Regions from separate parts of the Streptomyces sp. TAA040 genome, predicted to be linked through region 1. Evidence: predicted binding sites of a transcription regulator. Region 1 holds the regulator's gene; the other holds the start of a gene.
The links. Region 1 encodes HspR, which represses chaperone genes until heat shock. Its sites were predicted from a motif close to TTGAGNNNNNNNNNCTCAA; they were not measured.
Positions count from the first base shown of each region.

Region 2: the regulator HspR is predicted to act here: its motif matches at 5,928-5,946, upstream of lon (endopeptidase La).

Region 1 is NZ_AUKR01000017.1:84,651-92,930, reverse strand. It holds gene H300_RS27315 (M23 family metallopeptidase) at 1-885, opposite strand, end outside; gene dnaK (molecular chaperone DnaK) at 1,376-3,256, shown strand; gene grpE (nucleotide exchange factor GrpE) at 3,253-3,954, shown strand; gene dnaJ (molecular chaperone DnaJ) at 3,988-5,190, shown strand; gene H300_RS0116480 (heat shock protein transcriptional repressor HspR) at 5,192-5,650, shown strand; gene H300_RS27310 (hypothetical protein) at 5,889-6,146, opposite strand; gene H300_RS0116470 (NADH-quinone oxidoreductase subunit N) at 6,331-7,878, opposite strand; gene H300_RS0116465 (NADH-quinone oxidoreductase subunit M) at 7,875-8,280, opposite strand, start outside.
Region 2 is NZ_AUKR01000013.1:158,911-167,190, forward strand. It holds gene H300_RS0113800 (multifunctional oxoglutarate decarboxylase/oxoglutarate dehydrogenase thiamine pyrophosphate-binding subunit/dihydrolipoyllysine-residue succinyltransferase subunit) at 1-1,845, opposite strand, end outside; gene H300_RS26780 (ATP-binding protein) at 2,117-3,166, opposite strand; gene H300_RS0113810 (response regulator transcription factor) at 3,228-3,986, opposite strand; gene H300_RS0113815 (spermidine synthase) at 4,052-4,780, opposite strand; gene H300_RS26785 (rhomboid-like protein) at 5,051-5,698, shown strand; gene lon (endopeptidase La) at 5,969-8,280, shown strand, end outside.

The DNA of each region.
Region 1 (8,280 bases):
GGTGGGGACCGCGAAGTCCTGTCCGGTGTGGGCGCGGGCCCAGCGCGCGCCGTGTGAGGCGTAGCCGGAGGAGAGGCGGTACCCGACGACGGGTGCCACCCACGAAGCGGGTCGGGAGCCCCGGGAACGGGGCTGCGGAGCGCCACCCCGGGCGCAGTGGCCGGGCGGCCTGCGGACGGCCGCGTCGCCGCGGCTCGCGAGGACCTCGGCCCGGGCCGCACGGACCTGCGTGCTTCGGGCCAGGGCGCCCAGGCGCCGCTGCTCGCGCCGCAGGGTGCGCAGGCGGCGGTCCGTGGCGGCCCGGCGCTCCTCCAGTTCGGCCCCGGCCCTGCGCGTCTCGGCGACCAGGCGAGCGCCGGCCCGGTGCCCGCGAGTCAGGGTGGCCCCGCGGTCGAGGAACTCCTGGGGTGAGTCCGACAGCGCGAGCCGGGCCCCCGACAGGAGCCCCCCGGCTCCCGAGCGGTACTGCCCGGCGGCGGCCGAGCCGACCGCCTGCCGCAGTTCCGCGTACGCGGCGCGTTTCGAGGCCAGCGAGCGGTGCACCCGCCGGGCGGCCTCGGTACCGCGGGCGGTGGCCTTCCGGGCGTCCTGCCAGGCCCGGAGGGCCTTCGCCGCCTCGCGGCGGGCCTGCGGAGCGGACGTCTCGGCCGGGGCCCGGGGCGCCGCCGCGGGGACGGGCGCGGCCGCTGGCCGCCCGCCGGTGCCCCCCGGCACTTGCGGAGCGCGGGGTTCCGGCGATACGACGGTGAGGCGCGAGGCCGGTGGGGCGGCGGTCTGTGCGTCCGTGCGGGCCGGAGGCGCGGCCGGGCCGGCCAGCAGCACCGCCCCGAGCAGGCCGCCGACGAGGCGCGGCAGCGGGCGTGCCGGTGGAAGGGAGTGCGGCACGGGATCGGCCCCCTGGGTTCTGGCTCGTGCGGACAGGCGGAGAGGCGGACAGCTGGGGCGGCGGGCGGCGAGCGGTCCGCTCCGTCCCGGCTGGCCTGTCCCCGGGAAGTGATCGTTAAGTGGCGCAGCACGGTAATTCCGCCCAATACAGGAAAAGACAGTCCGTATGATGGGATACCGATACGCTCGCCCGCCGCCCCGGCTTCCGCCGCCGTCGGTGCGGCGCTCCGTCCGTCCGCGGCCCCCGTCCGCGCCTGTCCGTCCGCGTCCCCGCTGCGTGGACCCGCTGCGTGGACCCGCCGGTCCGGCTGTGTGCGACGCCACGTACGCGGATGACGCCGCGGAGCACCCGCCCGACCTGCGGGAACGCTTTTTATGCGCTCCTTACCGGCCACAAACATGAGTCTGCCCCACTCAGGGCTGTTGACGGATACGCCGAAGTGCGGCACTGTTGAGCCAGTTCCACTCAAGGCTTACGGAGGATCCCGAAATGGCACGTGCGGTCGGCATCGACCTGGGTACGACGAACTCCGTCGTCAGTGTTCTCGAAGGCGGTGAGCCCACCGTCATCACCAACGCCGAGGGCGCCAGGACCACGCCGTCCGTCGTCGCTTTCGCGAAGAACGGCGAGGTCCTGGTGGGCGAGGTGGCCAAGCGCCAGGCCGTCACCAACGTCGACAGGACGGTCCGGTCGGTCAAGCGCCACATGGGCACCGACTGGAAGATCAACCTGGACGGCAAGGACTTCAACCCGCAGCAGATGAGCGCCTTCATCCTGCAGAAGCTCAAGCGGGATGCCGAGTCCTACCTCGGCGAGAAGGTCGCGGACGCCGTCATCACCGTCCCGGCGTACTTCAACGACCACGAGCGCCAGGCGACCAAGGAGGCCGGCGAGATCGCGGGCCTGAACGTCCTGCGCATCGTGAACGAGCCCACCGCCGCGGCCCTGGCCTACGGCATGGAGAAGGACGACCAGACCATCCTGGTCTTCGACCTCGGTGGCGGTACCTTCGACGTCTCGCTGCTGGAGATCGGCGACGGAGTCGTCGAGGTGAAGGCGACGAACGGCGACAACCACCTCGGTGGTGACGACTGGGACCAGCGCATCGTCGACCACCTGGTCAAGCAGTTCCAGTCCGGCCACGGCGTGGACCTGGCCAGGGACAAGATGGCTCTCCAGCGTCTCCGCGAGGCCGCGGAGAAGGCGAAGATCGAGCTGTCCTCGTCCACCGAGACCACGATCAACCTGCCCTACATCACGGCCTCCGCCGAGGGCCCGCTGCACTTGGACGAGCGGCTCACCCGCGCCCAGTTCCAGCAGCTCACCTCGGACCTGCTGGAGCGCTGCAAGACCCCGTTCCACCACGTCATCAAGGACGCCGGTATCGCGCTGTCCGAGATCGACCACGTGGTCCTCGTCGGCGGTTCCACCCGGATGCCCGCCGTCGCGGAGCTGGTCAAGCAGCTGACCGCCGGCAAGGACGCCAACAAGGGCGTCAACCCGGACGAGGTCGTCGCCATCGGCGCCGCGCTCCAGGCCGGTGTGCTCAAGGGCGAGGTCAAGGACGTCCTGCTGCTCGACGTCACCCCGCTGTCCCTCGGCATCGAGACCAAGGGCGGCATCATGACCAAGCTGATCGAGCGCAACACCACGATCCCGACCAAGCGCTCCGAGATCTTCACGACGGCGGAGGACAACCAGCCGTCCGTGCAGATCCAGGTCTACCAGGGCGAGCGCGAGATCGCGGCGTACAACAAGAAGCTCGGGATGTTCGAGCTGACCGGTCTGCCGCCCGCCCCGCGCGGGGTGCCGCAGATCGAGGTCACCTTCGACATCGACGCGAACGGCATCATGCACGTCGGCGCCAAGGACCTCGGTACCGGCAAGGAGCAGCGGATGACGGTCACCGGTGGTTCCGCGCTGCCGAAGGACGACATCGAGCGCATGATGCGCGACGCCGAGCAGTACGCCGACGAGGACTCCAAGCGCCGCGAGGCCGCGGAGACGCGGAACCAGGCCGAGCAGCTCGTCTACACCACCGAGAAGTTCCTCAAGGACAACGAGGAGAAGGTGCCCGCCGACACCAAGACGGAGGTCGAGGAGGCGGTGGCCGAGCTCAAGGAGAAGCTGAAGAGCGGTGAGTCCGCCGAGGGCGAGAACACCGCGGAGATCCGCGAGGCCTCCGAGAAGGTCGCGGCCACCAGCCAGAAGCTGGGCCAGGCGCTGTACGCGGACGCCCAGGCGCAGCAGGAGGCCGGTGCGGGTGCGGCCGGTCCGTCCGGTGCCCAGGGCGGCAACGACGAGGACGTCGTGGACGCCGAGATCGTCGACGACGAGAAGAGCGACAAGCGACAGGGTGGTGCCGCGTGACGGAGGAGACCCCGGGTTTCGACAAGCAGGAGCCCGAAGTCCCCGCCGAAACCGCGCAGTCCGACGAGACTGCGGCACCGGGTTCCGGGCCCGCCGACGAGGCGGGCCCGGAGTCCCCGGCCGGGGACTCATCCGAGCTCCAGGACGCCGAACAGCCCGTGACGGAGGGCCAGGGCATCGAGGCCGCCCTGACCGCCCAGCTCGACCAGACCAGGACGGCGCTCAACGAGCGCACCCAGGACGTCCAGCGACTCCAGGCGGAGTTCTCCAACTACCGCCGCCGGGTGGAGCGGGACCGGGTCTCGGTCAAGGAGGTCGCGGTCGCGAACCTGCTGACCGAACTCCTCCCGGTGCTCGACGACATCGGCCGGGCACGGGACCACGGTGAACTCGTCGGCGGCTTCAAGTCGGTCGCCGAGTCACTGGAGATGGTGGTCGCCAAGATGGGTCTCCAGCAGTTCGGCAAGGAGGGCGAGCCCTTCGACCCGACGGTGCACGAGGCGTTGATGCACTCGTACTCGCCGGAGGTCACGGAGACCACGTGCGTGCAGATCCTGCAACCCGGGTACCGCATCGGTGAGCGCACGATCCGCCCCGCGCGGGTCGGCGTCGCCGAGCCGCAGCCGGGCGCGCAGCCTGCCAAGGGTGACGAAGCGGCGACCGCAGAAGAGGAGAGCGGTGGCCCGGACGAGGGCTGACGTGCACGGAGAACGGAAGGAGGGGCGCCGGGGATGAGCCTCAACAGGGAAGTGCTGGAAAAGGATCTCTACAAGGTCCTCGGCGTCCCGCAGGACGCGACCGAGGCGGAGATCAAGAAGGCGTACCGGAAGCTCGCCCGCGAGTTCCACCCGGACGCCAACACCGGCGACGCCAAGGCGGAGGAGCGCTTCAAGGAGGTCGGCGAGGCGAACGAGGTCCTCTCCGACTCCAAGCAGCGCAAGGAGTACGACGAGGCGCGGTCGCTGCTGGGCGCGGGCGGTTTCCGTCCCGGGCCCGGCGCCGGCGGCAACTTCAACTTCGACCTGGGGGACCTCTTCGGAGGCACCCAGGGCGGCGGTGCGCCCGGCCCGCAGGGTGGGGGCGCCGGAGGGTTCGGCGGTGGCCTGGGCGACGTGTTCGGCGGGCTGTTCAACCGCGGAGGCCCCGGCACGCGCACCCAGCCGCGCCGCGGTCAGGACATCGAGTCCGAGGTGACGCTGAGCTTCACCGAGGCGGTGGACGGCGCGACCGTGCCGCTGCGGATGTCCAGCAGCGCCGCCTGCAAGGCGTGTTCGGGCACCGGTGACAAGAACGGCACGCCCCGGGTGTGTCCGACCTGCGTCGGCACCGGGCAGGTCAGCCGTGGCGGCGGTGGCGGATTCTCGCTCACCGATCCGTGCCTCGACTGCAAGGGCCGCGGCCTGATCGCGGAGAACCCCTGCGACATCTGCCGGGGCAGCGGCCGGGCGACCAGTTCGCGGACCATGCAGGTCAGGATCCCCGCGGGAGTCTCCGACGACCAGCGCATCCGGTTGCGCGGCAAGGGTGCGCCGGGTGAACGCGGCGGCCCGAACGGCGACCTGTACGTCGTCGTGCACGTCGATCCGCACCCGGTTTTCGGACGGAGGGGCGACAATCTCACCGTCACCGTGCCGGTCACCTTCCCTGAGGCGGCTCTCGGTGGTGAAATCTCCGTACCGACGCTCGGGGGCCCACCGGTCACGCTGAAGCTGCCGCCCGGCACCCCGGGGGGCCGTACCCTCCGGGCCCGGGGCAAGGGCGCCGTCCGGAAGGACGGCACCCGCGGCGACCTGCTGGTCACCGTGGAGATCACGGTGCCGGGGGACGTCGGCAAGCTGGGCAGGAAGGCGAAGGAGACCCTGGAGTCCTACCGCGACGCCACCGCGGGCGAGGACCCGCGCGAGGCGCTGTTCAAGGCCGCGAAGGGAGATTGACGTGGACGGCCGAGGCGGACGAAGGAGCAACCCGTACGAGCTGACCGAGGAGACTCCGGTCTACGTCATCTCGGTCGCCGCCCAGTTGTCCGGGCTGCACCCGCAGACCCTGCGTCAGTACGACCGCCTCGGTCTCGTCTCCCCGGACCGCACCGCCGGCCGGGGCCGCCGCTACTCGGCCCGCGACATCGAGACGCTGCGCGAGGTGCAGCGCCTCAGCCAGGACGAGGGCATCAACCTCGCCGGGATCAAGCGCATCATCGAGCTGGAGAACCAGGTCACCGCCCTCCGGGCGCGGGCCATCGAGCTCCAGCAGGCGTTGGAGGGCGCGGCGGTGGCGATGCAGCAGCGCGAGGCGCAGGTGCACGCCTCCTACCGCCGCGACCTGGTCCGGTACGAGGACGTGCAGCAGTCCAGCGCCCTCGTCGTGTGGCGTCCGGGCCGCGGACGCCGCACGTAGACCGCTGTACGTGGACCCCGTACGCGGGCCGCCGCCGTGCGGCGCCCGCGTCGCATCGCGCATCGAAGGGTCCGCCGCTCCACCGGAGCGGCGGACCGTTCGATGCGCGGGCCCTGTCTCGCCTGCGTCGTTCAACCGGCCGGAGTGCCTTGGTGGAAGTACAGGCGCCACCCCGTTTCCGTGAGACGCCACAGGGAGCTTCGTCGTGTGCGGCGTCCGCAGCTTTCGGCGAGGTAGGTCAGAGGAACGACACCGGGTCGAGCGCGACCCCTGACATCTCGCACACCCTGATCGGCGTGTCCTGATCCGCTGAGTCGGTGCTCGTCACGGTGAGGACCGAGGTCGCGTTCCACTGACGGCCAGAGGCCCCGAACTCGACGAACTCTGGTTCCAGCAACTCCGAGACGAGTACCGGCGAAGCACGGGCCTCCGGGGCAAGGAGCCTCCACTCGCCGTCGATGGCCGCCTGAACAGCTCGCTCGCTCCCGTCCTCCATCCCTCAAGCCTAGGGTGAGGTGCCCTCGCTTCTCCTCGGTGTCTTCGGGACGACGCGACACGGGCAGCCGTCCGTACCCTTCAGGCGCACCGGAGAAGCGGCGAACGCGCTGCTGCTCCTGCGCGTTCGTGGCGACCGACCGGTGCCTCGCCCACCTCCCGGTATGCTCCGGCCGGCGGGTTTGTCAGCGGAGGAGGGGGCCGAGGGCGAGGGGGAGGACGGCGCCGCCGGCGAGGCCGAGGACGAGGGAGGCGGCGGCTGCCGTGTAGGCGGCGCCGGCCGACCAGGGGCCCGCCGGTGCCCAGGCCCGGGGCCGGTCCCCGTCCGGCGCCGCGGGGTCGGAGCCGCCGCTCGTGTCCGGTGCCGCCTCGTCCGCCCCCGGCGAGTCGGGGCGGAAGAGGGGGGCGAGCCAGCGTAGGTAGTAGAAGAGGGAGGCCACGGTGTTGGCGACGGCGAGGATCGCGAGCCAGGCGTAGCCGCCGTCGACGGTGGCGCTGAAGACCTCCAGCTTCCCCAGGAAGATCCCGGTGGGCGGTGTGCCGACGAGGCCGAGGAGGCAGACGGCGAGGACGGCGGCGAGCCCCGGACGGTGGCGGGCCAGGCCCCGGTAGTCGGACAGTTCCCGGGCACCGGGCAGGTGGACGACCACGGCGAATACGCCGAGTTGGGTGGCGGAGTACGCAGCCAGGTAGGACAGCAGGCCCTGCTGGGCGAGGTCGCTGCGGATGGCGACGGCGACGGCCATGAGCAGGTAGCCGACCTGGGCGATCGTGGAGTAGGCGAGCAGTCGGCGTACCGAGGTCTGCCAGAAGGCGGCCAGGTTGCCGAGTGTCATCGAGGCGGCGGCGAGCACCGCGAGCAGCAGCGGCCAGTTGACGGCGGTGTCCGGCACCGCCTGGTGCAGCAGCCGATAGCAGGCGAGCAGCGCACCGGCCTTGGGGACGGTGGTGACGAAGGCGGCGACGGCGGCGGGGGCGCCAGCCGTCACGTCCGGTACCCAGAAGTGCGCCGGTACGGCGCCGGCCTTGAACAACAGGCCGGCCAGGACGGCGAGCAGGCCGACGGCGGCCAGGGCGTACGGGGCGTCGGGCAGGGCGGTGTGCAGGGCGCGGTAGCCGGTCGTCCGGCCGGCTGCGTGAAGCAGGGCGACGCCGGCGAGCGCGGTGGTGCCGAACAGGGCGCCCAGCAAGTAGTACTTCAGCGCCGCCTCGGTGCCGAGGCCGTCCTTGGCGAAGCCGGTCAGCGCGTAGGCGGGGAGACTGGCGAGCAGGTAGCCGGCGAGGAGGAGCAGCAGGTCGTCGGCCCCGACCATGACGAGGGCGCCTGCCGTCGAGAGCAGCAGCAGGACGTGGAACTCGGTCTCCCGCGCGTTGCCGCGGATGCCGTCGGCCGAGGCGGCCAGCACCAGCAGGAGCGAGCAGAGCACGATCGCCCGTCCCGCCGTGGTGGCGGTGTCGACGGCGAAGGCCGCGTGGAAGACGGTCTGTTCGCCGCCGGTGGCGGCGGTGACGGCGGTGGCGGCGAGTCCGGTGAGGCAGGCTGCGGCGGCCAGCAGGCCGACGAGGTACTGGCGGCGGCGCGGCAGCCACGACCCGGCGAGCAGCCCGACCACGGCCGCGACCAGCAGGGCGAGTTCGGGGAGCAGCGCGCCCAGGTTCTCGTTCGGCTCGGCCGCCGCGGCGAGGAGGGGACCGGCCGCGGGCTCCGGAGTGCCGAGCGGTACCGGCGTCATCGGGCCACCAGCCCGGTGAGGGTGCGGGCGGCCGGTTCGATCACGTCGAGCAGGAAGCGCGGCAGGACGCCGAGGACGGTGGCGGCGACCAGCAGCGGCACGAGGGACACCGTCTCCACCGCCGTCAGGTCGCCGAAGCCGCCCGGACGGGTGGTCTTCGGCAGCGTGAGCGGACCGGTGAACATCCGGCGCAGTGCGCGCAGGAACAGCGCGGCGGTCAGCAGCACCCCGGTCAGCGCGAGCGCGGTGGCGACCGGTCGGGAGGCGAGACTGCCGGTGAAGATCTGGAACTCGGCGACGAAGCCGGAGAATCCGGGCAGCCCCAGCGAGGCGAACGCCGCGACGGTGGTGACGGCGGCGAGTCTCGGCGCCGGTCCGGCCAGCCCCGAGAAGTTCTTGATG
Region 2 (8,280 bases), on a different contig from region 1:
CAGCACGTTCAGCCGGCCGCGGTGCGCCATCCCGATGACGACCTCGTCCAGCCGGGACTCGGCGGCGGAGTCGATGACCGCGTCCAGCAGCGGGATCACCGACTCGCTGCCCTCCAGCGAGAAGCGCTTCTGGCCGACGTACTTCGTCTGCAGGAAGGTTTCGAAGGCCTCGGCGGAGTTCAGCCGGCGCAGGATGCGCAGCTGCTCCTCGCGCTCCGGGTTGGAGTGCGGACGCTCCACCCGGTCCTGGATCCAGCGACGCTGCTTGGGGTCCTGGATGTGCATGTACTCGATGCCGGTGGTGCGGCAGTACGAGTCGCGCAGCACGCCGAGGATGTCCCGCAGCTTCAGCATCGACTTGCCGGCGAAGCCGCCGACCGCGAACTCCCGCTCCAGGTCCCACAGGGTGAGGCCGTGCGAGGCGATGTCCAGGTCGGGGTGCTTGCGCTGCTTGTACTCCAGCGGGTCCGTGTCGGCCATGACGTGGCCGCGGACCCGGTAGGAGTGGATCAGGTCGAAGACCCGGGCGGCCTTGGTGACCTCGTCGTCGTGGCTGACGTCGATGTCCTGGTTCCAGCGCACCGGCTCGTAGGGGATGCGCAGGGCTTCGAAGATCTCGTCGTAGAAGCCGTTCGCGCCGAGCAGGAGCTGGTGCATCCGGCGCAGGAACTCGCCGGACGCCGCGCCCTGGATGACCCGGTGGTCGTAGGTGCTGGTCAGCGTCATGACCTTGGCGATGCCGAGCTTGTTCAGGGTGTCCTGCGAGGTGCCCTGGAACTCCGCCGGGTACTCCATCGCGCCGACGCCGACGATCAGGCCCTGGCCGGGCATCAGCCGCGGCACCGAGTGCACGGTGCCGATCCCGCCCGGGTTGGTGAGCGAGGCGGTGACACCGGAGAAGTCGTCCATCGTCAGCTTGCCGTTGCGGGCCCGCCGGACGATGTCCTCGTAGGCCTGCCAGAACTCGAAGAAGCTGAGGGTCTCGGCTTTCTTGATCGCCGCGACGACGAGCTGCCGGTCACCGTTGGACTTCACCAGGTCGATCGCCAGGCCCAGGTTCACGTGGTCCGGCTTGACCAGCGTCGGCTTGCCGTCCTTCTCCGTGAACGAGTGGTTCATCGTCGGCATGGCCTTCAGCGCCTGCACCATGGCGTAGCCGATGAGGTGCGTGAAGGAGACCTTGCCGCCGCGGGCGCGCTTGAGGTGGTTGTTGATGACGATGCGGTTGTCGAACAGCAGCTTCACCGGGACCGCGCGCACCGAGGTGGCGGTGGGCAGCTCCAGCGAGGCGTTCATGTTCTTGGCCACCGCGGCACCCGGGCCGCGCAGCGCCACGTACTCCGGCCCCGCGTCCGTGGCTTCCGCGTCCGTCTGCTTCGCGGGCGCCTCGGCCTGCGCCGGCTTCGGCTTGGCCTTGGCGGGCGCGGTCTGCGGGGCGGGCTCCGGCTTCGGAGCGGCCTTCGCGGCGGGCTTGGGCTGCGGCTTCGCCGGCGCTGCGGCGGGCTTGCCGGCCTCCGGCTGCTCGGCGAGGGACCGCGGAACAGCCTCGGCGCCGGACTCCGCGGGCGCCTCCGGCGCGGCCGTGCCGGTTCGCGGCGCAGCCCGCCCGGGGGAACCCGTCGACTCCGCGGCGGGCATCGGCGGCGCGGCGCTCGTTGTCTCCCCGGGCTTGTAGTCGGCGAAGAAATCCCACCAGGCCCGGTCTACCGAGTTCGGGTCCTGGAGGTACTGCTGGTAGATCTCGTCGACGAGCCACTCATTGGGTCCGAAGCCGGCCGCGGGAGTGCTCCCTTGGCCGTCCTGGTCTGCAGAGACGCTCGAGGTGTTCGGGGACTGTGACGACACGGCGGCAACCGCCCTCTTCCGCTTCACATGGTGGTGGACAGCGGGAATAAAGGCTACGCCCCCCAAGCCGTTCATTGCAGTCCGCACCCGCTTGTCGTCGCGCAAGTCACATCCAAGCGGGTGTTTCAGCACACAGTTTGGCGGGAAACAACCCAGGTTCCGCGCCGTCCGGGTTCGCGGCAGCGCGACTGCGGCGACCGGGTGCCGCAGTCGTTCCCAGTTCATCGGGCTGTCACCCGACGGACCGGTGGCCTGCACCTTCGACCCTACGTCAATCGGTCACTCTTCCCAGCCCCGGAAGAGTGACACGCATGTGGCAGCCTTGAGTCGATTCGGCCATCCCGATCCGCCCGCCGTGCAGTTCCACCGCCCAGCTGGCGATCGCGAGCCCCAGACCGGTTCCGCCGTCCTGGGCGGAGTCCGCCGTCCGGCTGAACCGCTCGAACACCCGCGCCCGGTCACCCTCCGGTATCCCGGGACCCTCGTCCTGCACCTCCAGCACCAACGATTCCGCACCGCCGCCGCCCCGCGCCCGCAGGGTGACCCGGCCGTGCGGAGGGCTGTGCTTCACCGCGTTGTCGATCAGGTTCGCCACCACCTGGTGCAGCCGCTCCACGTCCGCGTGGGCGGTCAGCTCGGGCGGCGACACGTCCAGGTGCAGATGGACGTCCGTACGGCTGTGCCCCGGCCCCTTGCTGATGTTCGCCTCCTTGAGGACGTTGGCCAGATACGGCCACACCTCGAACCGCTGCGCGTGCAGCGGTACCGCGCCGTGGTCCAGGCGCGAGAGGTCCAGCAGGTGCGCGACCAGCCCGCTCAGCCGCTCCGTCTGCCGCAGCGCGGTGCGCATCGTCTCCGGGTCCGGCTCCGACACGCCGTCCACGACGTTCTCCATCACCGCCCTCAGGGCCGCGATGGGCGTCCGCAGCTCGTGCGAGACGTTCGCGACCAGCTCCTTGCGGTGCCGCTCCACCGCCTCCAGGTCCGCCGCCATCCGATTGAAGGTCGACCCCAGCTCGCCCAGCTCGTCCCGGCGGTCGAAACGCACCCGGCGGGTGTAGTCGCCGGCGGCCATCCCGCGCGCCGCGTCCGTCAGCTCGTCCAGCGGCGCCACCAGGCCGTGTGCCACGAACTGGGTCACCAGCAGCGAGGAGATCACCGCGAACACCGCGATCAGCTGCAACTCGATCGCCGAGTGGAACGCCACGAGGATCAGGAAGGTGGTGATGCCCACCGAGGCGATCACCAGCGCCCCCAGGGCCGCCTTCACCGAACGGTACGGGTCGATCGGCCGCAGACCGTCCCAGGCCCGCTTCCGCAGCCGTACCGCGAACCTCCACCACGGCCCCGGCCCGCGGCCCGCCCCGGAGGTCACGCCGCCCTCACCCGCCGTCGGCGGTGGCCGGCGTCTCCAGTGCGTAGCCCACCCCGTGCACGGTGCGGATGCGCTCGGCGCCGATCTTCCGCCGGAGTGCCTTGATGTGGCTGTCCACCGTGCGGGTCCCGGAGGCGTCCGCCCAGTCCCACACCTCCGCCAGCAACTGCTCGCGGGAGAGCACCGCCCGCGGCGAGTTCGCCAGGCACACCAGCAGGTCGAACTCGGTCGGCGTCAGATGCACGTCCTGGCCGGCGACCCGCACCCGCCGCTGCGCGTGGTCCACCTCCAGCTCGCCGAACCGCAGCGAGCCCGCCTCCGGTGAGGCGGCGGCCATCGCGGCCCGCTCCACCCGGCGCAGCAGCACGTGCACCCGGGCCACCACCTCGCGCATGGAGAAGGGCTTCGTCATGTAGTCGTCCGCCCCGACCCCGAGCCCGACCAGCATGTCCGTCTCGTCGTCGCGCGCGGTCAGCATCAGCACCGGCACCGGCCGCCTGGCCTGCACCCGGCGGCAGACCTCCAGCCCGTCGAAGCCGGGCAGCATCACGTCCAGCACCAGCAGCTCCGGATGCCAGCTCTCCGCCGCCTGGACGGCCGCGGGGCCGTCCCCGGCGGTCTGCACCACGAAACCCTCCGCCCGCAGCCGGGCGGCGAGGGCCTCGACGATGGTGGGGTCGTCCTCGACCACCAGGATCCGCCGCTGCGCACCCGGGGTCGCCGATCCCGCGCCGTTGTGGGTCCGCGCCGTGCTCCTGTGCTCCATACGCCCGCCCTGTGCCATCCACGCCATTGACTGGCAGCAGCGTAGAGGGCCGGTGTCCGCAGCGGCTACGTCGGCCGGACCGCGAGATGCACCACGTCGGGCACGCCGCGCGCCACGGGGATCTCCTCGGTGCGCACCGAGGAGAAGCCGGCCGCCTCCAGCGCCGTCTCGAACGCGGCGGAGGGCCGGGCGGACCACACCGCGAACACTCCGCCCGGCGCCAGTCGGCCGGCGCACAGCGCAAGACCGGCGGGGGAGTAGAGCGAGTCGTTGTCCTCGGTGACCGTCCAGTCGGGGCCGTTGTCGATGTCGAGGCACAGGGCGTCGTACTGCCGACCGGGCCGCCGCAGGTGGGCCAGGAGGTCGTCCCCGACGAGCTCGGTACGGGGATCGGACCGCGCCCCGGCGGACAGCGGACCCAGCGGGCCCGACCGGTGCCACTCGACGATCGCGGGCTCCCGCTCCACCACGGTGATCCGGCCCCACCGCGGTTCCGCCGCCGCCTCGGCCAGCGAGAAGCCGACGCCGAGCCCGCCGATGAGCACCGAGGGCCCGCCGTGCGATCCGGTCGCGGCCCCGCGCTCCGCCGGCCGCGCCGTCTTCGGGGGTTCCAGCGCGTCCAGGGCCGCGCGGACCAGCCGGCGCTCCGACCTGCCGTCCGAGGTGTCCATCAGGAAGCAGCCGTTGGCGACGATCTGGAGCAGTTCCCCGTGGCGCCGCAGCACCACTTCGCCGAAGGGGCCGTCCCGGCGGTCGAGGACCTCCGGTGTGTGCGTGTCGAACAAGTCGTGCATGCCCCCATCCTTGCGCAGCCGCGACGGCCGCCCGTTGCCGCACTGACACCGAGCTGCTCCGGGTGGTTCAATGAAGGGGCGTTTCGCATCGTAAGGCCGCGGAACACGGGCGTGGCCCGACCGCGTCGGGCGAACCCCGTCCGAGCAGGGAAGGAGGCGCGCATGCGTACCCGGGCACGGTCGGTCGGACCGGCAGCACCTGCGGCGGCGCGCCCCGCCGTCCCCCGGCAACCCGCATCCCCTGCCGCCCGCCGGCAGGCAACGGAGCACATGCCCCCGCACACCCACCTGCTGCGTCTGCTGCCAACCCCGTTCGGTACCCCGTTCACGTTCTGCTTCGGGCTGCTGCTGGTGGCCACCACCCTGCTCATCCAGTTCGGCGACCCCACCGTGGTGACCCGGCTGCTGGCGGGCTCCAGCGCGGACGCCGCGAACCTCGCGGACGAGCCGCTGTTCGTACTGGTGGCCAGCGCGCTCTTCTACTCGGGTCCGCTGCTCTCCCCGTTCGCGATCGGTTTCGTCCTGGTGCTCACCGCGCTGGAGCGCCGGATCGGCGGCTGGCGCACCGCGGCGGTCTTCACAGCCGGTCACGTGGTCGCCACCCTGGCCACGCAGCTGACGGTGGCGGCAGCGGTGGCGCTGGGCCACCTGCCCGAGTCCTCCCTCAGCCGCTTCGACTACGGCATCAGCTACGGGGTGCTCGCCTGCGCGGCAGCCCTCGCCGGCGTCCTGCGGGTCACCTGGCTGCGCTGGACGCTGCTCGCTGCCCTGGCCACCTTCGTCGTCTCCGACCTGGTCTCCCTCAAGGACCCGGTGACCAACTGGGGGCACTTCCTGGCCCTGCTCATCGGCGTCGCGCTCTGGCCGCTGCTCCGCCGCTACCAGGAACGCGGCTCCGCGGCTCCGCGCAAGGCGTAGACGCCGAATCCTGCCACTCGTCCCGCGGGCCTCTGCGGTCTCCGGCCGGGCCGCCGGACGGCCGGGGCTTCGCTTTTTCCTGTGGCGGCCCCGTCCCCCCTGCCCCGGCCGACGGGTGTCCTCCTGCCCTCGGTCTCGGCGTGACCTGCCCGCCGGGTCTCGCTCACAGCGAACGGGCGGTGCGGCGGGAACATCGGCGGCCGTTCGCGCATTGAACCCGGCATACGTATTGAGTCAGCGCGACTCAACTTGCTTGCCGAGGGAGACGTCATGGCTGTGTTGCAGGAAACGTTCACCCTGCCCGTGCTGCCGCTGGACGACGAGGTGGTACTACCGGGCATGGTGGTCCCGCTCGACCTGTCGGAGTCCGAGGTCCGTGCTGCGGTCGAGGCCGCCAGGTCAGCGGCGCGCCCGGTCCCCGAGAAGAACGTCCGGCCGTCCGGCACCTCCGGGGTGTCGGGGGCCGCCGAGAAGCCGCAGGTGCTGCTGGTGCCGCGCGTGGACGGCAAGTACGCCTCCCTCGGTGTCATCGGCCGGGTGGAGCAGGTCGGGCGGCTCGCCGACGGCGATCCCGGTGCGCTCATCCGCGGCCTGGCCCGGGTCCGCATCGGCGCCGGAACCGGCGGGCCCGGTGCCGCGCTGTGGGTGGAGGGCACCCGGGTCGCCGAGGAGGACCCCGACCCGCTGCCCGGCGCGGTGGCCGAGCTCGTCAGGGAGTACAAGGCGCTGGCCACCGACTGGCTGCGCAAGCGCGGAGCCTGGGAGGTCGTCGACCGGGTCCAGCAGATCGAGGGGGTCGGCGCACTCGCCGACAACGCCGGGTACTCGCCGTTCCTCACCGCCGCCCAGCGGCTCGAACTCCTGGAGACCACCGACCCGGTGGCCCGGCTGCGCCTCGCGGTGCGCCGGCTGGGCGAGCACCTCGCCGAGCAGGACGTCGCCGAGTCCATCGCCAAGGACGTGCAGGAGGGTGTGGACAAGCAGCAGCGCGAGTTCCTGCTCCGCCGGCAGCTGGAGGCGGTGCGCAAGGAGCTGGCCGAGCTCTCCGGGGAGCCGGGGGACGAGGGCGACGACTACCGCGCCCGCGTGGAGGCGGCCGACCTCCCGGCGGAGGTCCGCAGGGCCGCGCTCAAGGAGGTCGACAAGCTGGAGCGGTCCTCCGACCAGAACCCCGAGGGGAGCTGGATCCGGACCTGGTTGGACACCGTCCTGGAACTGCCCTGGAGCGTCCGGACCCAGGACGCGTACGACATCCCGGGCGCCAAGGAGATCCTGGACGCCGACCACGCCGGCCTCGGGGACGTCAAGGAGCGCATCACCGAGTACCTGGCGGTGCGCAAGCGCCGCATCGACCGCGGCCTCGCCGAGGCCGGTGCCGGACGCGGGGCCGGAGACGGGGCCGCGGCGGACGCGGAGGAGGACGGCGACGGACGCCCCGGCACCGCCGGTACGCCCTCCTCGGGACGCCGCGCCGGCGGCGCGGTGCTGGCCCTGGTCGGGCCGCCCGGTGTCGGGAAGACCTCGCTCGGCGAGAGCGTCGCCCGGGCCATGGGGCGCCGGTTCGTCCGGGTCGCTCTCGGCGGTGTCCGGGACGAGGCCGAGATCCGCGGGCACCGGCGCACCTACGTCGGCGCGCTGCCCGGCCGGATCGTCCGGGCGGTCAAGGAGGCCGGGTCGATGAACCCGGTCGTCCTCCTCGACGAGGTGGACAAGGTCGGATCCGACTTCCGCGGCGACCCCGCGGCGGCCCTCCTCGAAGTCCTCGACCCGGCGCAGAACCACACCTTCCGCGACCACTACCTGGAGATCGAGCTCGACCTGAGCGACGTGGTCTTCCTGGCCACCGCCAACGTCCTGGACTCCGTGCCGCAGCCGCTGCTGGACCGCATGGAGGTGGTCCAGCTCGACGGCTACACCGAGGACGAGAAGATCACCATCGCCCGTGACCACCTGCTGCCCCGCCAGCTGGAACACGCCGGGCTCACCGCCGACGAGGTCGCCGTCACCGACGACGCCCTGCGCAAGCTGGCGGCGGAGTACACCCGCGAGGCGGGCGTGCGGTCCCTGGAGCGGACCGTGGCACGGGTGCTGCGGAAGGTCGTCGCCCGTACGGAACTGGGCGACGCACCGGACGGCGGCGGTCTGCCGTACACCATCGGCCCCGACCGCCTGCGGGAGCTGATCGGACGTCCGCACCACACCCCGGAGTCCGCCCAGGACCCGGCGGAGCGGCGCACGGCGGTGCCCGGTGTGGCCACCGGACTGGCCGTGACGGGGGTGGGTGGTGACGTGCTCCACGTTGAGGCGTCCCTCGCCGATCCGGAGACCGGCGGGGCCGGGCTGCACCTGACCGGCCAGCTGGGGGACGTGATGAAGGAGTCGGGCCGGATCGCCCTCTCCTACCTGCGCTCCCGCGGTGCCGAACTGGAACTCCCGGTCGGCGACCTCAAGGACCGCGCCATCCACCTGCACGTGCCGGCCGGGGCGGTGCCCAAGGACGGCCCCAGCGCGGGCGTCACCATGACGACGGCGCTGGCCTCGCTGCTCAGCGGACGTCAGGTGCGTCCCGACGTGGCGATGAC